One region of the Streptomyces sp. NPDC127038 genome, then DNA from elsewhere that is predicted to be linked to it. Evidence: riboswitches for the same ligand, from Rfam matches in the RefSeq annotation. Region 1 holds a riboswitch; each other region holds the start of a gene.
What was found. Region 1 has a riboswitch for S-adenosylmethionine ahead of ACFWI4_RS15285 (putative leader peptide). Riboswitches for the same ligand answer to the same signal wherever they lie in the genome.

Region 1 (5,135 bases):
TTGGCCCGCGCGGTCTCCACATACGCCTGGTCGAGCGCGGTGAGCAGGCTCTTGGCGAGGACCTGCGCGATCTGCGCGCCCGTCGGCACCGCCAGCGTCAGCGCTGGCAATACCAGCCCCTCGAGTCCGTCGTTGCCGAACGCCGGGAACCAGCGCAGCCGGAACGAGAACACCTCGACGAGCAGCAGCCCCACCCAGAACGTCGGGACGGACACCCCCAGCGGCGGCAGCGACAGCAGCAGCTGCCGCAGCCAGCGCTGTGTGGTGTAGGTCGCCAGCACCGCCAGACCACCGCCGAGGACCACCGCGAGCAACAGGGCCGCGCCGGTCAGCTGCAGGGTCTGCGGCAGCGCGTCGGCCAGCGTCGAGGTGACCGGGCGGCCGGTGGACACCGAGTCGCCGAAGTCCCCGCGCACCGCCCGGCCGAGGTACTCGACGTACTGCACCAGCACCGGCTTGTCGAAGCCGTACTCGTGCCGCAGGGCGGCGAGCTGCTTCGGGTCGACCTGCCCCGAGTCCATACCAGCGCTGGCCATCGCCGTGACCGGGTCGCCCGGCAGATAGTCCAGCACCAGGAACGAGACTGTGTAGGCCGCCCACAGCACACCGACCGCCTGGGCCAGCCGCTTGATCACATAGCGGCGCATGCGCTAGCCGATCCAGGTGTCGTGCAGTTGGATCCGGCTGGAGGCGTCGAAGTTCAGGTCGTGCACCTTCTTCGCCACGCCCAGCTGGGTCTGGAGCTCCACCACCGGCACGTAGCGGGCGTTCTGCACGATCAACTGCTGTGCCTGGGTGACCAGTTTCCTGCGCTTGGCCCCATCGACGGTCGCGGCCTGCTCGGACAGTGCGGAGTCGAGGGAACTGGCGGGCAGGCGGTAGAAGTTGGCCAGCTTGGTGGAGAAGGAGCTGCGCAGGATGTCGGGGTCGGCACGGGTCACGTTGCCCCACACCGCGTCGTAGTCACCCGACTGGAGCGTCGGGGCGAACTGCGTGACCTGGAGCTGCTTGAGAACCACTTCGACGCCGACGGCCTTGAGCTGCTGCTGGATCAGCTCCAGCGCGGGCTGGTTGGTGGCCGCGTTGGGGAACCACTTGATGGTCAGGCTGAGCTTCTTGCCGTCCTTGGCGCGGATGCCGTCGCTGCCGGTCTTCCAGCCGGCCTCGTCCAGCAGGGACTTGGCCGCGGCGGCGTCGAAGGTCAGGCCGGAGGCGAGGTCGGTGTAGTCGGGCGTGGTGTGCGCGAGGACGCTGGTGGCCGGCTGGGTACCGGTCGGGAACACCGTGTTGGCGATCTGCTGCCGGTCGATGGCGAACAGGATCGCCTGGCGCACCTTGGCGTCCTTGAGCAGCGGCCGAGAGTTGTTGAGGCCCAGACCGAACACGACGCCGGGGTTGGCCCGCCGCTGGAGGGTGACCTGGCCGCCCTTAAGGGCCGCCTCGTTGGCCTTGCCGACGCTGGAGACGGCGTCGACCTGACCGGACTGCAGGCTGCCGGCCCGTACACCCGCCTCCGGCACGACCTTGAACACCAGCTTGTCCAGATACGCATCGCCCTTCTTGGACCACAGCGAGGAACCCCAGGCGTATCCGGTGCGCTTGGCAAGGGTGAGGGACTGGTTCTGCACATACTGCTTCAGCACGAACGGCCCGGAGCCGATCACCCCGTCGCTGCACTTCTGCTGCGGGGTCTTCTTCACGCTGGCCGAGGACTCGATCCCCAGCGAGTGCGTCGAAGTGGCCTGCAGGAACTGGGCGTTGGGCTGGCTGAAGGTCACCTTCACAGTGAGCGGGTCGACCACCGTGGTGCTCTTGACGCCGCTCAGATAGCCCTCGGCGAGCGTCCCCAGGGCGCCGAGCTTCGGCACCGCGTCGAAGTTGTCCTTGACCACCTGCGCGGTCAGCTTCGAGCCGTCGCTGAAGGTGACGCCCGACCTCAGATGGAACGTGAACGTCGTGGTGTCGGAGCTGATGTCCCAGCTCTTCGCCAGCCACGGCACGATCTTGCCGGTCTTGGGGTCCTGGTCCGTCAGGGAGTCCACGATCTGGCGCACCGAGTAGATGGTCTCGTTGCTGGCGACCTGCTGCGGATCCACGCAGCCGGCGTCCGAACCTACCGCGAAGGTCAGGGTGCCGCCGGACTTGGGCTGTCCGGTGCCGCTGCCGGAATCGCCGCCGCCGGAGCCGCAGGCGGTCAGCAGAACACTGGTGGTCACAAGGGCGGTCAGTGCCGCCCACCGGGAGGTTCTGACATGGGAAAGTGCAGTCACGGAGGGCTTCTCCTACTCGTGTCACCAGGCACGGACGCCGTACGAGGCATGGCTGTGCGTGGGCGTGCGGCCCCGGCCGGCGCGACGCCGGTGCCGGGGGAGCGCTGTGCAGAGGGGGATCAGGGCGAAACGGGGGGATCAAAGACAGGCGGAGATCAGGCGCAGGCGGGTGCGGCGACGACAGGTGTCGTACTGCGGCCTGCGGCGGGAAGACCCGTCAGGCCTGACAGAGACAGCTGGTCGAGCGCTTGAGGTCGATGTGGCGCCGACGCGAGAGCCGGGAGAACACGGTGGCGCCGGCGAAACGGGCGCTGAGGTCACCACCGTGCCGCATATCGGTCCTCCACATGATCCGGCCCCGCTCCCGGGGCCACGCGCTTGCGGAGATCGTCGGTGATCCCGCCGGGCTTTCACCTGGAGCACCCCGCCGCGCGGGAGGGTTGCCGGTCAGCGAGCCAGGGCTTGACGCTGACACTCAATGCCGTTCGTGATCGTACGGAGCGGTCTTGGCGTACGTCAATGGCGCAAAAGGACGCCTCGTCAGGGGAGTCCGGGGCGAGAGTGCCGGCTCAGGAGCCGCCGCGCTCGCGGGGGATCTTCTGGCCGGCCTCGATCGCCACGGGCAGCCGGTTCTCGGCCGGGGGCAGCGGGCAGGTGGCCAGGTCCGTGTAGGCGCACGGCAGGTTCGCGGCGCGGTTGAAGTCCAGGACGACCGTGCCGTCGGCGGCGGGCGGATCGAGCGCCAGGGACCGGTTGGCGGCGTAGGTGGTGACCCCGGAGGTCGCGTCGGTGAACAGCACCAACAGCCGTCCCGCACCATGGCCGGGAAATGCGGTCAGCGACAGCGGGCGCCCGTCGAGCTCGAACTCGACCCTGCCCGGAGCGTCGTAGACATGCTCAAGGCCCTCGACCGCGGCGCCCACGGTGGCCGGCCGCGGTGTGTCGAAGGGGATGTAGCGGCCAGTTACGGCCCAGCGCGGATCGGGGGCGTAGGCGGGCGTGCCGGTGAAAGCCGTGCGCAGCGGCGCGTCCGGGTGCCTGGGGCGCACGATGTCCTGGCCGCCGCGCTTGGCGACCTCGATGACGGCGTCTCCCCAGACGGCGTCGACGCCGCCGCGCTCGGGAAGCACGTCGAAGCGGTGCTCGCCGCGCACCGGCGTCCCGTCGACGACCAGCTCCTCGCCCTCGTCGAGGTCCACGACGACGCCTTCGGGGCCGGTGTGCCACGAGCCGGGCGCGTCCGGGAAGCGCTGGGGCCGGTCGTCGAGCCAGTGCAGGCCGGTGATCGCCAGGAACCCGTGTGGGTCGGCGAGCCGGGCCTCCTGGCTGCGGTGCCACTCCAGCCAGGTCTCGGTGAAGGCGTGGAGGTCCGTGGTGGTGGCCTCGGTGGTCATGGGAATCTCCTTTGTGCCGGGGGTGCCTTCGGGCAGGGGATGCAAGGGGTTGTCGGGCCGACGGGTGTATTCAGCCGGCCAGCGCAGCCGGGCGATGGGGCGTTCGAAAGGAAGGCCGAAGCCGGACTCCGTCAGCAGTTTCGTGCCCAGGGCCAGACCGAGGTGATAGCGGCCGTGGGTGGCGGCCTGGGCGGTCTGGGCCTGGCTGGAGACGAGCAGCGGGTGGCGGCCGAAGACGGGGATCGCGGAGGTGCCGACCTGCAGTCCGGGCACTTCGCGCCCGACGAGCGCCGCGAGCTGGGGTGAGTCCGCGCCGAAGGTCTGCCCGAACCAGGCCGAGGTGAGACCGAACTCTGCAGCTTCTTGGGCCAGTTGGACGGTGGCGTCGACCTGGTTCGGCGCGTCGGACGCGTTGAGCGCTACTCCAACAGTCATGTCAGTTCAGAACGGGCGTCGGCCGGACCCGCATTCCGGTCCGCGTGTGACAGCTTCTTGTCAGTCATGTGTACTCAGCCATGAGTGGAAGGGCTGGCCCGGGGCTCAGCCCGCCTGCCGTCGGTCCGGTGCGGACCGGTGGGTGAGCGGTGCGCGCAGGCCGAGGTTCTCACGCAGGGTGTTGCCGGTGTATTCGGTGCGGTAGATGCCGCGTTCCTGTAGTTCCGGGACGAGCAGGTCGACGATGTCGTCGAGGCCGTCGGGGATGAGGTACGGAGTGACGTTGAAGCCGTCGATCGCGCCGTGCCGTACGTAATGGGCGAACTTGTCGGCGAGGCTGGCCGGAGTGCCGACGTGCCCGCGCTGGGGGCCCAGCGCGATGACGGTCTCGCGCAGCGACCAGCCGTGCGCCTCCGCTTTTGCCCGCCATTCGGCCACGATGGCGCGCGGGTCGGCGATGCGCCGCGCACCGAAGGAGCCGTCGTTCTCCGTGACGACCGGGTCCTCCTTGGGCAAGGGCCCGTCGGCGTCGCGGTCGGACAGATCGATGCCCCACAGCAGTCCGGCGATGCCCAGGGCCGTGGCCGGGGTGACCTGTTGGAGCCGGATCCAGCGCTTCTTCTCCTGGGCCTCCTCCTCGGTGGCGCCGATGATGATCTCGGTGCCGGGCAGGATGCGGAGGTCGTCGTCGGGCCGCCCGACCGCGCGCAGCCGACGCCGGATGTCTTCGGCGAAGGCCAGCGCGTCGTCGAATTCGGTGCCGTGCGCGGAGAAGATGACGTCGGCGTTGCGGGCGGCGAAGTCGCGTCCCTCACCGGAGTCCCCGGCCTGGAAGATCACGGGGTGACCCTGGGCGCTGCGCGGCAGGGTCGGAGCGAGGTCGACGTCGAACTGCGGCCCCTTGTGGCGCACTTGGTGGACGGCGCCGGGCAGCGACCAGGCGGGCGCGCCGATGGTGTCGGCGACTGCCCCGTCCTCCCAGCCGTCCCAGAGGGCGCGGGCCACGGTGAGGAACTCCTCGGCGCGCCGGTAGCGG
Region 2 (5,135 bases), on a different contig from region 1:
ACGGAGTCCTGTGCGTCGGCGTCCTGGCCTCGGTCCTGAGCGCGATGCTCGGCCTGCGGGACGGCGTTCCGGGCGGCGAGCTCGTGGCCGTCCTGTCCGCGCTGGCCTCCGTCACCCTGGCGAGCGTCCTGGCCAGCGCGCTGCGCTGGCGCCGCGAGCGCGTCCTCGCGGCCGTCCGCTCGGTCGCCGAGGCGGCGCAGCACGCGCTCCTCGCGCCCATTCCGTCGAACGTCGGCCCGTTCCAGGTGGCCGTCCGCTACAGCGCCGCCGCGGCCGAGGCCCGGATCGGCGGCGATCTCTACGCGCTGGTGCCCACGCCGTACGGCGTCAGGATGATCATCGGAGACGTCCGGGGCAAGGGGCTGCCGGCCGTCGGGACGGCCGCGCTCGTGCTCGGCGTCTTCCGTGAGGCCGCCTACGACGAACCGGATCTCCTCGACGTCGTCGCCCGGATCGAACGGAGTCTGGCGCGCAACCTGGAGTACGACGACTTCGTCACCGCCGTGGTCGCCGGCTATCCGGAGTCCGGCCGGCTGGAGGTCGTCAACTGCGGCCACGCTCCGCCGCTGCACGTCCACGCGTCCGGCAGCGTCGTGTCGGTCGACCCCGTCGATCCCGCCCCTCCGCTCGGGCTGCGGGCTCTGACGGGGGAGACCCCGAGTCTTCAGGTGCTGCCGCTGGCCGACGGCGACCAGCTCCTGCTGTACACCGACGGGGTCACCGAGGCCCGCGACCATGGCCGTGAGTTCTACGCCCTCGCCCAGGGCCTGGCCCGGAACGTGTCCGACGAACCGGCCTCCACGCTCGCCGCGCTCGACGCCGAGCTCCAGGCCCACGTGGGCGGGCGTCTGCACGACGACGCGGCGCTGCTGCTGCTCCGCAAGCCGCTCCCCGCGGAGCCGGCGGAGGTCGTCGCGGCGGGCGGTGTCCCCGGCCCCGCCGTGGCCGGAGCCGGTCCCGCGGCCGCCGTGGTGGGCTGCGCCAAGGGCTCGGAGTAGGCGGGCCGGGGAGAGCCGAGGGCCGGGGGCTCCGGGGTGCTCGTCCCCGGTGCGCCCCGGCGTGCGACGGGAGTACACGGGGCGAGGGACGCACTCCCGGCGCCTCCGCCGGTACGGGTCAGTGCCGGGCGAACTGGAGCCGGGTCGTCTGAACCACGTCGGGGCGCAGCGCGATGCCTTCGGCGGTCAGGCGCTCACCGTAGATGTCGGTGATCCTGACCGTGCCGCCGCAGCCGCCGCCGTCCTCGGCGAGGAAGTAGTTGTATTCGGTGCGCGGCAGAGACCGCCATCCGCCGGCGGTGCGCAGTTCGAGCCGGGCCACCGGGTTGCGGTGTCCGATCACCTGGACCGCGCACCAGTAGCGGCTGGACCCCGTCTTGTAGCGGAGCGCGACCGTACCGGAGGCGCCGGGGCTCAGCAGTTTCCAGGTGATCGGGATGCGGCCGGCCGACGGGGCCGCGAGCCGCGCGAACGCCTGGGCGCTGAGGTCGAGCTGCCCGGGAGCGCAGCCCGTCGGGCATTCGTTGGTGATCCGGACCGTCACGGTGGCGCCGTCCGCCGCGCGCACCAGCACGTACGCGCCGCACGCCGCGGACGTCTCGTAGTCGGTGTGATTCATCGCCGCGGTCAAGACGTCACTGCTCGGGCCGTACGAACAGGAGCCGTCCCCGTTCCCGGCGTCGTACGTCGTCGCCACCCCCCGGTAGTCGGTGCCCGGGCGGATCCGCCCCGCCAGGGAGGCGGTCCTCGCCGTGGTCCGCGGGGTGTCCGGGGCCGACGGGCGTGCCGACGTGGTGGACGGGCGGGCCGTCACCGCCGGGGAGGACGTGGGCCCCGGCGACCGGGTGGCCGCGGCGGACATCGATGCGGCCGGAGCCGCCCGGCCCGGGTCCTGGGTCCCCCGGGAACCGGCGGCCGCCGTGGCGCTGGTGCGCCCCGCGTCGGCCTGGTGGCCGCCCGGCCGGAACGCCACGACCAGACAGACCAGTGCCCCGGCCGCGACCAGCGCCGCCACGGCGATGCCCCGGGGCTTCGGTCCGAGTCCGCGCCGCCGTGCGGTTCGACTCGTTTCGTTCATCGGTATCCGTTCTCCACCCGCTCCGGACCGGGCGGGACACGCCGCATGTCTACTACGGACCGAGAGTCGACGGGGCCACGTCGAGAGAATGAGGGCGCTCGATGCCACGGGCGTGCGGCGGTTCCCGCGATGGGACAGAGTGAGGCCATGGGCCGCCTGTGGATGACGTGGTCGATCGACGGTGTCGGCTCGGCCGGTCAGAACGTCGCCGACGTGGAGGCGGCCTGTCGTGCGCTGGTCGGATCCGTGGAGCGGTCCCGGCGCGCCTTCGACACGCCGGAACCGTGGGAGGAACTCCGCGCGGCGGCGCTGCTCCTCCAGGACCGGATTCTGGGTTCGGGCCGTGAGACCCTCGACCAGGGACGGAAGTGGGCCTCCACCCTGAGCGGCCTGAGCATCCTGCTGATCCCCCGAGAGTGAGCCCGCCCGGCCGCGGGGCCGGCCGCCGAGGTCCACCCGGAACCGAGTGCCGGCGACCGGCCCCGCGGCCGGGAGCGTCAGGCGTCCGCCGCCACGGGCACCGCGTCGGTGCCCGGCCGGAAGGCGGGGTGGGCGCCGAGACGGCGTACGTAGTCCAGGAGCCGGGGACGTGTACCGAGGATCTCCGGGCCGCCCAGCCCGGTGAGCGCGACCCACGCGTCGACGTCCGCCGCCGTGAGGCTCTCGCCCAGGACGTAGGGACGCGCGGCGAGTTGGCAGTCCAGCAGGTCAAGGGCCGCCGCGAGCTCCGAGGGGCGGGCGGACGGGGTGACCTCACGCTCCAGCAGATCACGCAGGGCCTCGATGTCGGCGGTCAGCTCCGGAGGGCACAGCGTGGAAGGGCAGGTCGTGGTGTGGCCGGAGAGCAGTCCCGCGAGATCGCGGAGGATGTCGGGCGTGTGGTTGCTGACGATGCGTCCGCTCCAGCGGTCGCACAGCGCCGGTGCCGTCAGCGGCCCGTCGAAGTGATGCTCGGTGGCCTCGTAGGCGCGGCGCAGCGAGGCGAAGGCCTCGGGAGTGCGCGCGGGGTCCGTGAGGAGCGTGGTGGCGACCGAGTCCCGAAGCCCGAGCAGCCCGAGGGTGATGGCGATCCGCAGCGAGCGCGGACACCCTCGTGACAGATACAGCTCGTAGCGGTGCGGGGCCGGGTAGAAGCCGCCGGCCAGCCCCACACCGATGCGGCTGTCGACACGGTGGGGGAGGACGGACGGCGCCGCCGGCGGCTTGAAACGGAGGGCGGAGGGCAGCGAAATCTGCTCACAGGGACGGGAGTCGACGGAACTGGACGTGCGCGAAGCTGTCTCGGGCATGACTCTCCCTTGGGGGAAGAAGGAAGCCACCGCCGCTTTGTGGGCACCGGCGGCCGGAATGCGGATTGACCGCGCCTGTCGCACCGGTCCGGATCAACGGACCGGTCGCGGATCAGTAGGCGCTGGAGACACGCAACAGATCGATGTGAAGGCGCCTCGTCAAGCCGTTCCTTGGCATTCCACCGGTCCCGACCTCAGGGCTCGCGAGACGCGAGACCACGCTTGCCCCACCGCGCCGGCGGGACCCGGTCGTCACCCGGGGCACCCCGTCGCGGTGGAAGGGTTGCCTGTCAGCGGGCCGGGGCCGATGACCACTGGGGCGGAGGACCGCACCGTGGGCGCTGACAATCGTGACCGTCCCCGTCAGTCTCGGGGCGCTCTGTTGCGCCGTCAAGAAGGCCGCGAGCACGGTCTCATCTGGTGGTCACCCGCATTGACATTCTTTTCGGGGCGGGCCTAACGTGCGGCCCACGAAGGGATGCCCTCTTCGGCCGGAGTGGAAACGGTGACGGCGATGCACTCAGCTGACGGGACGGCCGCATGGCGGCGCCGCGGCCGCGAAGTGCTCTGCGCCGACCGCTCCGTGGACCTGCTGCGCGTCAACAGCGCACTGTGTACGGGCATGTGTCACCCCCTCAGCCGGGGCTGACGGTTCCTCCGCGTCTCTGACGACCGCCGCCCTCGCGGTACGTCCCTTCCTGCCCAGCCCCCGTTCCGCGTAGGCCGCGCACCGCCTCGTACCGAGCCTCTCCCGCTCGGCGCGGCGCCGCGCCCGCGTGGATCCGGGGTGTCCGCGTCCGCTGGAGCTCTCCATGAGTCAACTCCCCGGCAGCGCCGTGCCCTTGGGTACGGCGCCGCCCGCCGAGGCGATCCCCCGTACCGACGTCCCCGCCGCCCCCGCGCCTCCGGCGGCCCAGCGGGTGCTGCCCCTTCGGCACCCCGGCCGCTGGATCGTCACGGCCCTGGTGCTCGTCCTGGTCGCCCAGATCGCCCACGGCCTGGTGACCAACCCCTTCTACCAGTGGGACCGGTTCTCGTACTGGTTCCTGCGCCCGACCGTCCTCGACGGACTGCTGATCACCCTCGAAGTCACCCTCTTCAGCGCCGTCCTCGGCCTGCTCGGCGGCGTCCTGCTGGCTCTCGGCAGGCTCTCCCCGAGCCCGGTGCTGCGCGCGGTGAGCTGGGTCTACACCTGGCTGTTCCGTTCGGTGCCCCTCATCGTGGTCCTGCTGTTCCTCTACAACTTCAGTGCGCTGTACCGGACGCTGAGCGTAGGCGTCCCGTTCGGCCCGTCCTTCTTCACCTTCGACGAGTCCCGCCTGGCCACCGACATGGCCGTCGCCGTCGTGGGACTGAGTCTGAACGAGGCGGCGTACGCCTCCGAAGTGGTACGGGGCGGCCTTCTCTCCGTCGACCAGGGGCAGCACGAAGCCGCCGCCGCCCTGGGCCTGCCGCTGCGCTACCGGTTCACGCGGATCGTCCTCCCGCAGGCCCTGCGCTCCATCGTCCCCAACTACGTCAACCAGCTGATCGGTCTGGTCAAGGGCACCTCGCTGGTCTTCTACGTGTCCCTGCTTGACCTGTTCGGAACCGTGCAGAGCATGGGCAGCACCTACCCGGGCGACATCGTGCCCCTGCTCCTCGTCGCCACCGCCTGGTACCTGATCCTCACGAGCGTCGTCTCGGTCGTCCAGTTCTACGTCGAGCGGTACTACGCGCGGGGCGCCCTGCGCACCCTGCCGCCGACCCCGTTGCAGAAGGTACGAGGCG
Region 3 (4,875 bases), on a different contig from region 1:
CACAGATCCACACTTCGCGGATCCGGGTCAGACCTCACCCCCCAAACGGTTGGGGGTGTGCGCCGGAACGCGTCGACCGCGGCTGAATGTATCTGTCCAACTGCCCTCTGCAACAGGTCAGTCGGACGAGAATTCTGGGCATGGCCGATCAATGATTTGCGGAGATTAGGCGAGGATCCGGGGCAAGTCGGGCCCCACAAATGCCATAAATTGCCCAAAAAGGCGGGTCACTTTGGCTACTTCTTGTCGGCGCTCGAACAGCAACTCATATGCGTCCGGCATGAAACCAACATCGAAAGCGAACCGGCTTCCCCAACTCTAGCGCGCTCAACCCTACAGAATTGCCCCCTCCGCTTGTCTCACGGAGGGGGCAATTCTGTGAACGCGATGTGTTCGGCATTACCGAGGGTAACGATCAGCCTCCGGCGACGGCCGGAATGATCGAGACGCCGGACCCCGCCGGGGTCGCCGTTTCGAGGCCCTGCTCGAAGCGCACGTCGTCGTCGTTGACGTACACGTTGACGAAGCGGCGCAGCTTGCCCTGGTCGTCCAGGACGCGCGCGGCGATGCCCGTGTGCTTCTTCTCCAGGTCGCCGATGACCTCGGCGAGGGTCGCGCCCTCGGCCGTCACCTCGGCGGCGCCGCCCGTGTAGGTGCGCAGGATGGTGGGGATGCGGACGTTGACGCTCATGATGCGAGGCCAGCCTCTCGGAAGGAGTCGAGGTTCGGACGGATGGTCGCGGTCAGCCCGGTGTCCGAGGCCACCGCGTCCAGGGTCTTCAGGCCGTCGCCGGTGTTGAGGACGACGGTGGTCAGCGTCGGGTCGAGCAGACCGTTCTCGATCAGCTTGCGGGTGACACCGACGGTCACCCCGCCGGCGGTCTCCGCGAAGATTCCCTCGGTGCGCGCGAGCAGCTTGATCGCGTCGACGATCTGGCCGTCGTTCACGTCCTCCACCGCACCGCCGGTGCGCCGCGCGATGTCCAGCACGTACGGCCCGTCCGCCGGGTTGCCGATCGCGAGCGACTTGGCGATGGTGTCCGGCTTCTGCGGCCGGACGACGTCGTGGCCGGCCTTGTAGGCGACGGAGACCGGGGAGCAGCCCTCGGCCTGGGCGCCGAAGATCTTGTACGGCCTGTCCTCGACCAGTCCGAGCTTGATCAGCTCCTGGAGTCCCTTGTCGATCTTCGTGAGCTGGGAGCCGGAGGCGATCGGCACGACGAGCTGGTCGGGGAGCCTCCAGCCGAGCTGCTCGCAGATCTCGTACGCCAGGGTCTTGGAGCCCTCGGCGTAGTACGGCCGCAGGTTGACGTTGACGAAGCCCCAGCCCTCGCCGGCCGGGTCGCCGATCAGCTCGGAGCAGAACCGGTTCACGTCGTCGTAGTTGCCCTCGATGCCGACGAGCTCGCCGCCGTAGACCGCGGCCATGACGACCTTGCCCTGCTCCAGGTCGTGCGGGATGAACACGCAGGAGCGGAAGCCGGCGCGGGCCGCCGCGGCGCCCACGGCTCCGGCGAGGTTGCCGGTGGAGGAGCAGGAGAGGGTGGTGAAGCCGAAGGCGCGGGCCGCTTCGAGGGCCTGGGCGACGACGCGGTCCTTGAAGGAGTGCGTCGGGTTGCCGGAGTCGTCCTTGACGAAGAGCTTCCCGGCGTCGACACCGAGCTCACGGGCCAGGTTGTCGGCCCGGACGAGCTTGGTCCAGCCGGGGTTGATGTTCGGCTTGTCCGCCACGTCCGCGGGGACGGGCAGCAGCGGCGCGTAGCGCCAGATGTTCGCGGGTCCCGCTTCGATCCGCTTGCGGAGTTCCTCGGTGTCGTACGCCGAGAAGTCGTAGGCGATCTCGAGCGGGCCGAAACACTCCTCGCAGGCGAAGACCGGACCGAGCGGGACGCGGTGTCCGCACTCGCGGCAGGAAAGCGCCGCGGCCGGGCCGAGGTCCACCGGATCGGCGGAGTTCGTGGTGCTTGCAACTGTCTGCGCAGCCATGGAGGCGAGGCCCTTTCTCCTCATCTTCCTCACGGCGCACTTCGCCGTGAGACGGATTTGGCACCTTCCCGAGCCGGGAGCCTCGCGACGCGATCGACATCGATCGGTACGAGACCGGCTGGAGGGTTGCCGGGGCTTCATCGGGCCGTATCCCTCTGCCCCTCTGGATGAGCGGTATTTGATTGTTGAACTGTTGAACACGATACGCGCCGACGATCCAGGACATGCGATGGTCATGCGCGTTGTTCAAGACTGTAACCGAAGGCCAGGACAGTTGAGATAGTCGTCCGAACCCCGAGACGAGCCCATCGATCTGCCGCTGGCCGCAGCGGGCACGCCGATGAGAGCGTGTGATCAGACAGTGAGGAGCCGCAGACGGTGCTGAGAGAAGTCGAGAGCTGGCTGAGCACACGCTCCTGGTCCGTGACCGACCGCCCGCTCCACAAGCTCATGGCAGCCAAACGCGTCACCGGCTCGACGGTCAGCGTCGTGCTGCCCGCGCTCAACGAGGAGGAGACGGTCGGCGAGATCGTCTCGATCATCCGCCACGACCTGATGCAGCAGGTCCCCCTCGTCGACGAGATCGTCGTCGTCGACTCCGGCTCGACCGACCGCACCTCCGCGGTCGCCGCCGCCGCGGGCGCACGGGTCGTGCACCGCGACGACATCCTCCCGCGGCTGCCCGCCGTGCCCGGCAAGGGCGAGGTGCTCTGGCGGTCGCTCCTCGTCACGAGCGGGGACATCGTCTGTTTCGTCGACGCGGACCTCAGGGAGTTCTCGTCCGACTTCGTCTCCGGGATCGTGGGCCCGCTGCTCACCGATCCCGGCGTCGACCTCGTCAAGGCCATGTACGACCGTCCGATGGCCGGCGGCGGCGGACAGGGCGGCCGGGTCACCGAGCTGATGGCCCGCCCCCTGCTCAACATGCACTGGCCGCAGCTCGCGGGCTTCGTCCAGCCGCTCGGCGGCGAGTACGCGGCCCGCCGCTCGCTGCTCGAACAGCTCCCCTTCCCCGTCGGCTACGGCGTCGAGCTGGGCATGCTCGTCGACGCCCTGCACCTGGTGGGCCTCGACGCCCTCGCCCAGGTCGACGTCGGGGTGCGCAAGCACCGCCACCAGGACGGCCAGGCGCTCGGCCGGATGGCCGCCGCGATCTACCGGACCGCGCAGCTCCGGCTCGCCCGCGGCCATCTGATCCGCCCCTCCCTCACCCAGTTCGAACGCGGTCGCGACGGTTTCCGGCCGCGCACCTACTCCGTGGACACCGAGGAAAGGCCGCCGATGAGCGAGATCTCCGAGTACCAGACGCGCAAAGCCGCGTAGTCCGGCGCCCTCGGCCGCCGATCGCATACGGCCGAAGGGCGCGTTTGAGCGTTTCGAGACGGGGCTAGGTTTCGAGGCATGGCTTCAACGCATGGTGCCCACAGGATTCTGGTCGCCTCCAACCGCGGCCCGGTCACCTACGAGGTACGGGAGGACGGCTCGCTGCACGCCCGGCGCGGCGGCGGCGGGCTCGTCTCGGGGCTCTCGGCGATCGGGCCGGACGCGGGCGCCCTGTGGGTCTGCTCGGCCCTCGGCGACGGTGACCGGGAGGCCGTCAGGCGGGGGGTCGGCGAGGACGGCGTACGGATGCTCGCCGTCGACGCGGACACGCACGCCGACGCGTACAACGGCATCGCCAACTCCGTGCTCTGGTTCGTGCACCACATGCTGTACCAGACCCCGCTGGAGCCGGTCTTCGACGCGGAGTTCCGGCGCCGGTGGGAGTCGTACCGGGCCTACAACCGCGCCTTCGCCGAGGCGCTCGCCGAGGAGGCGGCCGAGGGCGCGGCCGTGCTGGTCCAGGACTACCACCTGTGCCTGGTGCCCGGGATGCTCCGCGAGCTGCGCCCCGACCTGCGCATCGGGCACTTCTCCCACACCCCCTGGGCCCCCGAGGACTACTTCCGGATGCTCCCCGACGACATCCGCGCGGAGCTGATGGCGGGCATGCTCGGCGCGGACCGGGTGGCCTTCCTGACCTGGCGGTGGGCCACGGCGTTCCTGCGCTGCGCGGAGCAGACCGAACCCGGCCGCTACGTCGCCGTCCGGCCCTCGGGCGGCACCCCCGCGATCGAGCACCTGGACGGCGCCCGGCCCCCGGTGCGCGAGACCCGGGTCGGGGTGCACGGCCTCGGGGCGGACGCCGAGTTCCTGCGGGAGCGCTCGCACCGGGCGGACGTCGGGGAACGGATGGCCGCGCTGCGCGAGGAGATCGGGGCGGACCGCAGGACGATCGTGCGGGTCGACCGGACCGAGCTGTCGAAGAACATCGTGCGGGGGCTGCTGGCCTACCGGCAGCTGCTCGACGACCACCCCGAGTGGCGCGAGCGGGTCGTCCACGTGGCCTTCGCCTATCCCTCGCGGCAGGATCTGGCCGTCTACCGGGAGTACACGGCCGAGGTGCAGCGTCTGGCCGACGAGATCAACTCGCAGTACGGGACGCCCGGCTGGACCCCGGTGGTGCTGCACGTGAAGGACGACTTCGCGCGCTCGCTCGCCGCGTACCGGCTGGCCGACGTCGCGCTCGTCAATCCGATCAGGGACGGCATGAACCTCGTCGCCAAGGAGGTTCCGGTCGTCTCCGACGAGGGCTGCGCGCTGGTCCTGTCTCGGGAGGCGGGGGCGTACGAGGAACTGGGCGAGGACGCGATCTCCGTGAACCCGTACGACATCACGGGGACGGCGCGGGCGCTGCACGAGGCGCTCGGCATGCAGCCCGGCGAGCGCGCCGAACGCACCAAGCGCCTGGCCGCCGCGGCGACCGCCCTCCCCCCGAGCCAGTGGTTCCTGGACCAGCTCCACGCACTGGAGAGCTGAGGAGGAGGGGGCGGCGGTCGCGGTTCCGGA
Region 4 (5,135 bases), on a different contig from region 1:
GGGTGGCCTCCAGCGCGGCCTCGGCCTCCGACAGACGCGCCTTGAGCCGCCGTGTCTCGCTCTCGGCCGCGGACACCTGGGCCTGGCTCTCCGCCTTGGCCCCCTCCGTCTCGGCCTGGAGCTTGCGCAGGGCCGCCTCGCCGCGCTTGACGTCGCTGAGGGCCCCGCGCAGCTTGCGGTGAAGCGATTCCGCTTCCTTCCGGGCCGACTCCAGCTCCGCGCGCAGCCGTTCGGTCTCGGCCCGGGTCTGCCCGCGGGCCTCCGCCAGTTCGGCGCGCAGCCGGTCCAGTTCGGCGCGGGACTCCTCGTCGGCGCGCTCGGCGTCCGCCCGCAGGGCCTCCTCGCCCGCGGCGGTCACGAGCTTCACCCAGCCGGCGGGACGCACGACGTAGGCCGCGGCCGCCACGTCCAGCGGATCCGCGGCCGGGGGCGGCGCGCCCGAGTCGAGGGCGCCGACGAGCTCGGGCTGCGCCTCTCTGAGCTTCTCGGCGATCCGCTGTCTGAAGAGCGGGTCCGTCTCCAGCGCCGCCGCCATCGCGTTGCCGGCGAACTTGGCGCGGCGATTCGGAGCGAATCGGGCGTACTGCCTCAATTGCGCGGGCAGTTCGGAGACGGTCAGCCCGCCGAAGCCGTCCGAGACGATCTGTACGACCCGGCGGCGCACGCCGTCGGGCATCGGACGGTCGAGCACCTCGGCGGTGCCGTCGTCCGGCTCCCCGCCTGTGGTCTCCACCATCCGTTCACCCCAATATCCGTGCGGGGCCCGCTCCCTCAGGAGCCGGCGCCCGGCCTGTCCACGAGTTCGACCTGATCCACCGCGTTGCACCAACGGCACCGCACCGACTCGATGGTCTCACTGACCACCTCGCGCTCCTCGACCTTCGGCTCACCGGCCAGGTCCAGGTGCACATACTCGACGACCTTCGACGAACGGGTCACGTCGAAACGCGTGAGATTGCCGCAGAGGGCACAGCGCCAGCGGGTCTTGGCGTCGGGCAGGGGAACTGTCATAGGGCAGCCGCTTCCTTCTCGTGTCCGTCCGGCGCCGGATTTCCCGGTCCTTTGGCTCGTAACCCTACGGCCTGGCGGGTACTCGACGCTCGGGTGTCCACGGCGGCGAGGCACTCCGTGCGCATCGGTCCGCTTACGTCATGCTCTGTACCATGATCGGCAATTGGAGTGCGGCGGCCGGCAGGGCACTGCGGGGACGGTCGGCGCCGGTGACGTACGGGCTGATCGTCCTGTGCTGTCTGATCTTCGTGATCGGACCCGCCTCGGGCCTGGATCCCGCGTACGGCACCGGGGACGAACTGCTGGTCGCGCAGCGGGCGTACTTCCGCCGCTGGGGCGTCGTGCCGGCCGGCCTGTTCGGCGGGGCTCCGGGCGAGGCGTTCACCCCCGCGACCGCGCTGTTCATCCACGGCAGCTGGCTCCATCTCCTGGGCAACATGCTGTTCTTCTACGTCTTCGGGCTGATGACCGAGGAGCGCATGGGACACCTGGAGTTCGCCCTCTTCTACCTGGGCTGCGGATATCTGGCCCTGCTCGGCTACGCGGCCGCCAACGCGAGCTCGCAGCAGTCCCTGGTCGGGGCCTCCGGGGCGATCTCCGCGGTGCTCGGCGCGTTCCTGTACCTGTTCCCCAGGGCGCGGGTGACCAGTCTCTTCCCGTTCCTGTTCTTCCTGCCGCTGCGGTTCCCCGCCTGGGTGGTGCTGCCGTTCTGGTTCACGCTCCAGTGGCTGGCGGCGGGGCGCAGCTCCTCGGGCCCCGGGGTGGCCTATCTGGCCCATCTGGTGGGCTTCACCCTGGGCTTCGTCTACGCCTGGGCGCGGTTCCGCCGCCGCCGGGCGGCCGTGCCCGCTCCGGGGCCGGTCCCGGGGCCCCCGCTGGAGCGGCCGGGCCCGGTGGACCGCGAGTAGGGTGAGATCCCCAGCAGCGGCCCCCTAGGGAGAGAACCAGCCGTGATCACCGCGATCGTCCTCATCAAGACCAGCGTGGACCGGATCCCCGAGATCGCCGAGTCGATCGCGTCCCTGGAGAGCGTCAGCGAGGTCTTCTCCGTCACCGGCACCTACGACCTGATCGCCATGGTCCGGGTCCAGGCCCACGACGACCTGGCGGACGTCATCCCCGGCCGGATCAGCAAGATCCCGGGCGTCGAGGCGACGGACACGCACGTGGCGTTCCGTACGTACTCCCAGCACGACCTGGAGGCGGCGTTCGCGATCGGTCTCGACTCCTGACCGACGCGGCGCCGCCTCCGGGCGGGGTGGGCGCGGGTGTCAGACCGCGGGGACGCAGCGGCCGCCCTCGGTGCGGTACTGCCAGCGGGCTCCGTCCCTGACGAGCTCGCGCACCGCGCGGACGAACCGCTCGACGTGCTCGTCGGGGGTGCCCGCCCCGAAGCTGACGCGGATGGCGTTGAGGGACTTCTCGCCGGGGGCCGCTTCCGGGGCTCCGCACTCCCCCTGGGTCTCCGGGGCGCTGCCGAGCAGGGTGCGGACGAGCGGGTGGGCGCAGAAGAGGCCGTCGCGGACGCCGATGCCGTACTCGGCGGAGAGCGCGGCCGCGAAGTGCGAGCTGTTCCAGCCCTCGACGACGAAGGAGATGACGCCGACCCTCGGGGCGTCGTCGCCGAACAGGGAGAGGACCCGGACCTCGGGAACCTCGGCGAGGCCCGCGCGGACGGTGCGGATCAGGTGCTGCTCGCGGGCGACGATCCGCTCGAAGCCCTCCTCGGTGAGCGCCTTGCACGCCGAGGCGATCGAGTAGGCGCCGATGACGTTGGGCGAGCCGGCCTCGTGGCGGGCGGCGCTGTCGTGCCACTCCACGTCCACGCCGCCGTCCGCGCGCCGGCTGACCCTGCGGCTGGCGCCGCCGCCCGCGAGGTAGGGCTCGGCCTCGCGCAGCCAGTCGGAGCGGCCGGCGAGGACGCCGGAGCCGAAGGGCGCGTACAGCTTGTGCCCGGAGAAGGCGACCCAGTCGACGTCGAGGTCGGCGACCGACACGGGGTGGTGCGGGGCGAGCTGGGCGGCGTCGAGGACGATACGGGCGCCGTGGGCGTGCGCGGCGGCGGCCAGTTCCCGTACGGGCCACAGCTCCCCGGTGACGTTCGAGGCGCCGGTGACGCAGACCAGGGCCGGTCCGTAGGGGTCGCGGGCGGCGAGGGCGCGCTCCAGGGTGTCGACGGCCTCGCCCGGGGTGCGCGGGGCGTTCAGGTAGGTCACGCGGGCCTCGCGCCAGGGCAGCAGCGAGGCGTGGTGCTCGGTCTCGAAGACGAAGACCTGGCAGTCGGCCGGGAGGGCCGAGGCGAGCAGGTTGAGCGAGTCGGTGGTGGACCGGGTGAAGACCACCTGGTCGCCGGCCCGGCAGCCGAGGAACTCCTCCACGGTCCTGCGGGCGTTCTCGAAGAGGTCGGTGGACAGCTGCGAGAGGTAGCCGGCGCCCCGGTGGACGCTGCCGTAGTACGGCGCGTACGCGGCGACGTCGTCCCACACCCGCTGGAGGGCGGGGGCGCTGGCCGCGTAGTCGAGGGCCGCGTAGGTCACCTCGCCGCCGGTGACGAGGGGGACGGTGACATCCCTGCCCAGAACGGGCAGGGGGGCACAAACACTCTGGTCGGCGGCAACGGTGGAGACAGACATGGCGAGCTCCTGTGAGAGGCAGGCGGGATCACCGCGGGAACCGGCCGCCGGGAGGCGGGCGGGGCGCGGGAAAAGGTGAAAAGGGTGTGCGGGGGCGGGGCTCTACGCCCTATCGCATTCGCTTGCTCACAGAAGGCTCCCTCGAACGACCAGGACCCCTGGTGGTCCGCCCGGAGAGCGGGAGGGGTCCGCGCTTGCCGTAGACCTCGCTGCCTACGACCTGGTCTTCACCCGGGGCACCCCGCCACGGACGGAGGGTTGCCGGACAGCCGGCCGGGGCCTGATGGCTGTCACTCATGACCTGGTACAGCATCTTGCCAGAGGATCTTCCGCGCGCAAGACGCAGTCCGGATCCTGGACTGCGTCCCGCGCGGGCGCCCGTGCGGGACGGGCGGGTGGATCAGGCGTTGCTGGCGGCCACCCAGCGCTCCAGGGTGCGCCTGGCGGCGCCCGAGTCGATCGCCTCGGCCGCCCGGTCCATCTGGTCGCGGAGCTGCCCGGCGAGCGGCCCCGCGCCCGGTGTGAGGGCCACCAGGGCCGCCGCCGAGTTCAGCAGGACGGCGTCGCGTACGGGCCCCTGCTCGCCGTCCAGCAGGCGCCGGGCGACCTCCGCGTTGTACGAGGCGTCGGCGCCGCGCAGCGCCTCCACGGGGACGACGGGGAGCCCGACGTCCCGCGGGTCGAAGCGCTCCTCGGTGACCTTGCCGTCGCGGACCACCCAGACGTGGGAGCCCCCGGTGGTGGTCAGCTCGTCGAGACCGTCGTCGCCGCGGAAGACCAGCGAGGAGTTGCCGCGCTCGGCGAACACGCCCGCCACGATCGGCGCCATCCGGGGATCGGCGACACCGACCGCCTGGGCCTTCACCCGGGCCGGGTTGGTCAGCGGGCCGAGCACGTTGAAGGTGGTCCGGATGCCCAACTGGCCGCGGGCCGCCGCCACATGACGCAGCGCCGGGTGGAACTTGACCGCGAAGCAGAAGGTGATCCCGGCCTCCTCCGCCACCTGGGCGACCCGGCTCACCGGCAGTTGGAGGTTGACGCCGAGCTTCTCCAGGACGTCCGACGCCCCGGACGCGGAGGACGCGGCCCGGTTGCCGTGCTTGACGACCTTGGCGCCGGTGCCGGCCACCACGATCGAGGACATCGTGGAGATGTTGACGGTCTTCGCGCCGTCGCCGCCCGTTCCCACGATGTCGACGGTGCGTCCGGGCACCTCGATCACATTGGCGTGCTCGTACATCGCCCGGACGAGTCCGGCGATCTCCTGGACGGTCTCGCCCTTGGCCCGCAGCGCCACCACGAAACCGGCGATCTGCGCGTCGGTCGCCTCGCCGCGCATGATGCGGTCCATCGCCCAGGCCGTGTCGTCCGCGCTCTGGTCGCGGCCTTCGAGCAGTCCGTTCAGTACAGCGGGCCAGGAACGGCCCGCCGCGGTGTCGCCTCCAGCGGGGTTCACAGCGCTCATGGTCGCTCCTGGGTTCGTGGGTCACG

Region 2: another riboswitch for S-adenosylmethionine. It lies ahead of ACFWI4_RS22315 (cell envelope biogenesis protein OmpA); the one in region 1 lies ahead of ACFWI4_RS15285 (putative leader peptide).
Region 3: another riboswitch for S-adenosylmethionine. It lies ahead of thrC (threonine synthase); the one in region 1 lies ahead of ACFWI4_RS15285 (putative leader peptide).
Region 4: another riboswitch for S-adenosylmethionine. It lies ahead of ACFWI4_RS18625 (aminotransferase class V-fold PLP-dependent enzyme); the one in region 1 lies ahead of ACFWI4_RS15285 (putative leader peptide).

Annotation. Positions count from the first base shown of each region.
Region 1 covers NZ_JBHXDQ010000017.1:70,958-76,092, reverse strand. The annotation lists gene ACFWI4_RS15295 (ABC transporter permease) at 1-647, opposite strand, end outside; gene ACFWI4_RS15290 (ABC transporter substrate-binding protein) at 651-2,270, opposite strand; gene ACFWI4_RS15285 (putative leader peptide) at 2,488-2,604, opposite strand; SAM riboswitch class IV at 2,640-2,753, opposite strand; gene ACFWI4_RS15280 (DUF1684 domain-containing protein) at 2,840-3,664, opposite strand; partial or broken gene ACFWI4_RS15275 (LLM class flavin-dependent oxidoreductase) at 3,746-4,099, opposite strand; gene ACFWI4_RS15270 (NtaA/DmoA family FMN-dependent monooxygenase) at 4,205-5,135, opposite strand, start outside.
Region 2 covers NZ_JBHXDQ010000032.1:55,210-60,344, reverse strand. The annotation lists gene ACFWI4_RS22330 (PP2C family protein-serine/threonine phosphatase) at 1-998, shown strand, start outside; gene ACFWI4_RS22325 (expansin EXLX1 family cellulose-binding protein) at 1,117-2,076, opposite strand; gene ACFWI4_RS22320 (hypothetical protein) at 2,206-2,496, shown strand; gene ACFWI4_RS22315 (cell envelope biogenesis protein OmpA) at 2,574-3,365, opposite strand; SAM riboswitch class IV at 3,579-3,721, opposite strand; gene ACFWI4_RS22310 (hypothetical protein) at 3,880-4,014, shown strand; gene ACFWI4_RS22305 (amino acid ABC transporter permease) at 4,178-5,135, shown strand, end outside.
Region 3 covers NZ_JBHXDQ010000134.1:337-5,211, forward strand. The annotation lists gene ACFWI4_RS41030 (MoaD/ThiS family protein) at 416-691, opposite strand; gene thrC (threonine synthase) at 688-1,986, opposite strand; SAM riboswitch class I at 2,004-2,160, opposite strand; gene ACFWI4_RS41040 (glucosyl-3-phosphoglycerate synthase) at 2,365-3,309, shown strand; gene ACFWI4_RS41045 (trehalose-6-phosphate synthase) at 3,388-4,845, shown strand.
Region 4 covers NZ_JBHXDQ010000024.1:17,005-22,139, reverse strand. The annotation lists gene ACFWI4_RS18645 (NYN domain-containing protein) at 1-736, opposite strand, end outside; gene ACFWI4_RS18640 (hypothetical protein) at 772-1,011, opposite strand; gene ACFWI4_RS18635 (rhomboid family intramembrane serine protease) at 1,164-1,919, shown strand; gene ACFWI4_RS18630 (Lrp/AsnC family transcriptional regulator) at 1,962-2,243, shown strand; gene ACFWI4_RS18625 (aminotransferase class V-fold PLP-dependent enzyme) at 2,283-3,644, opposite strand; SAM riboswitch class IV at 3,830-3,946, opposite strand; gene trpD (anthranilate phosphoribosyltransferase) at 4,045-5,109, opposite strand.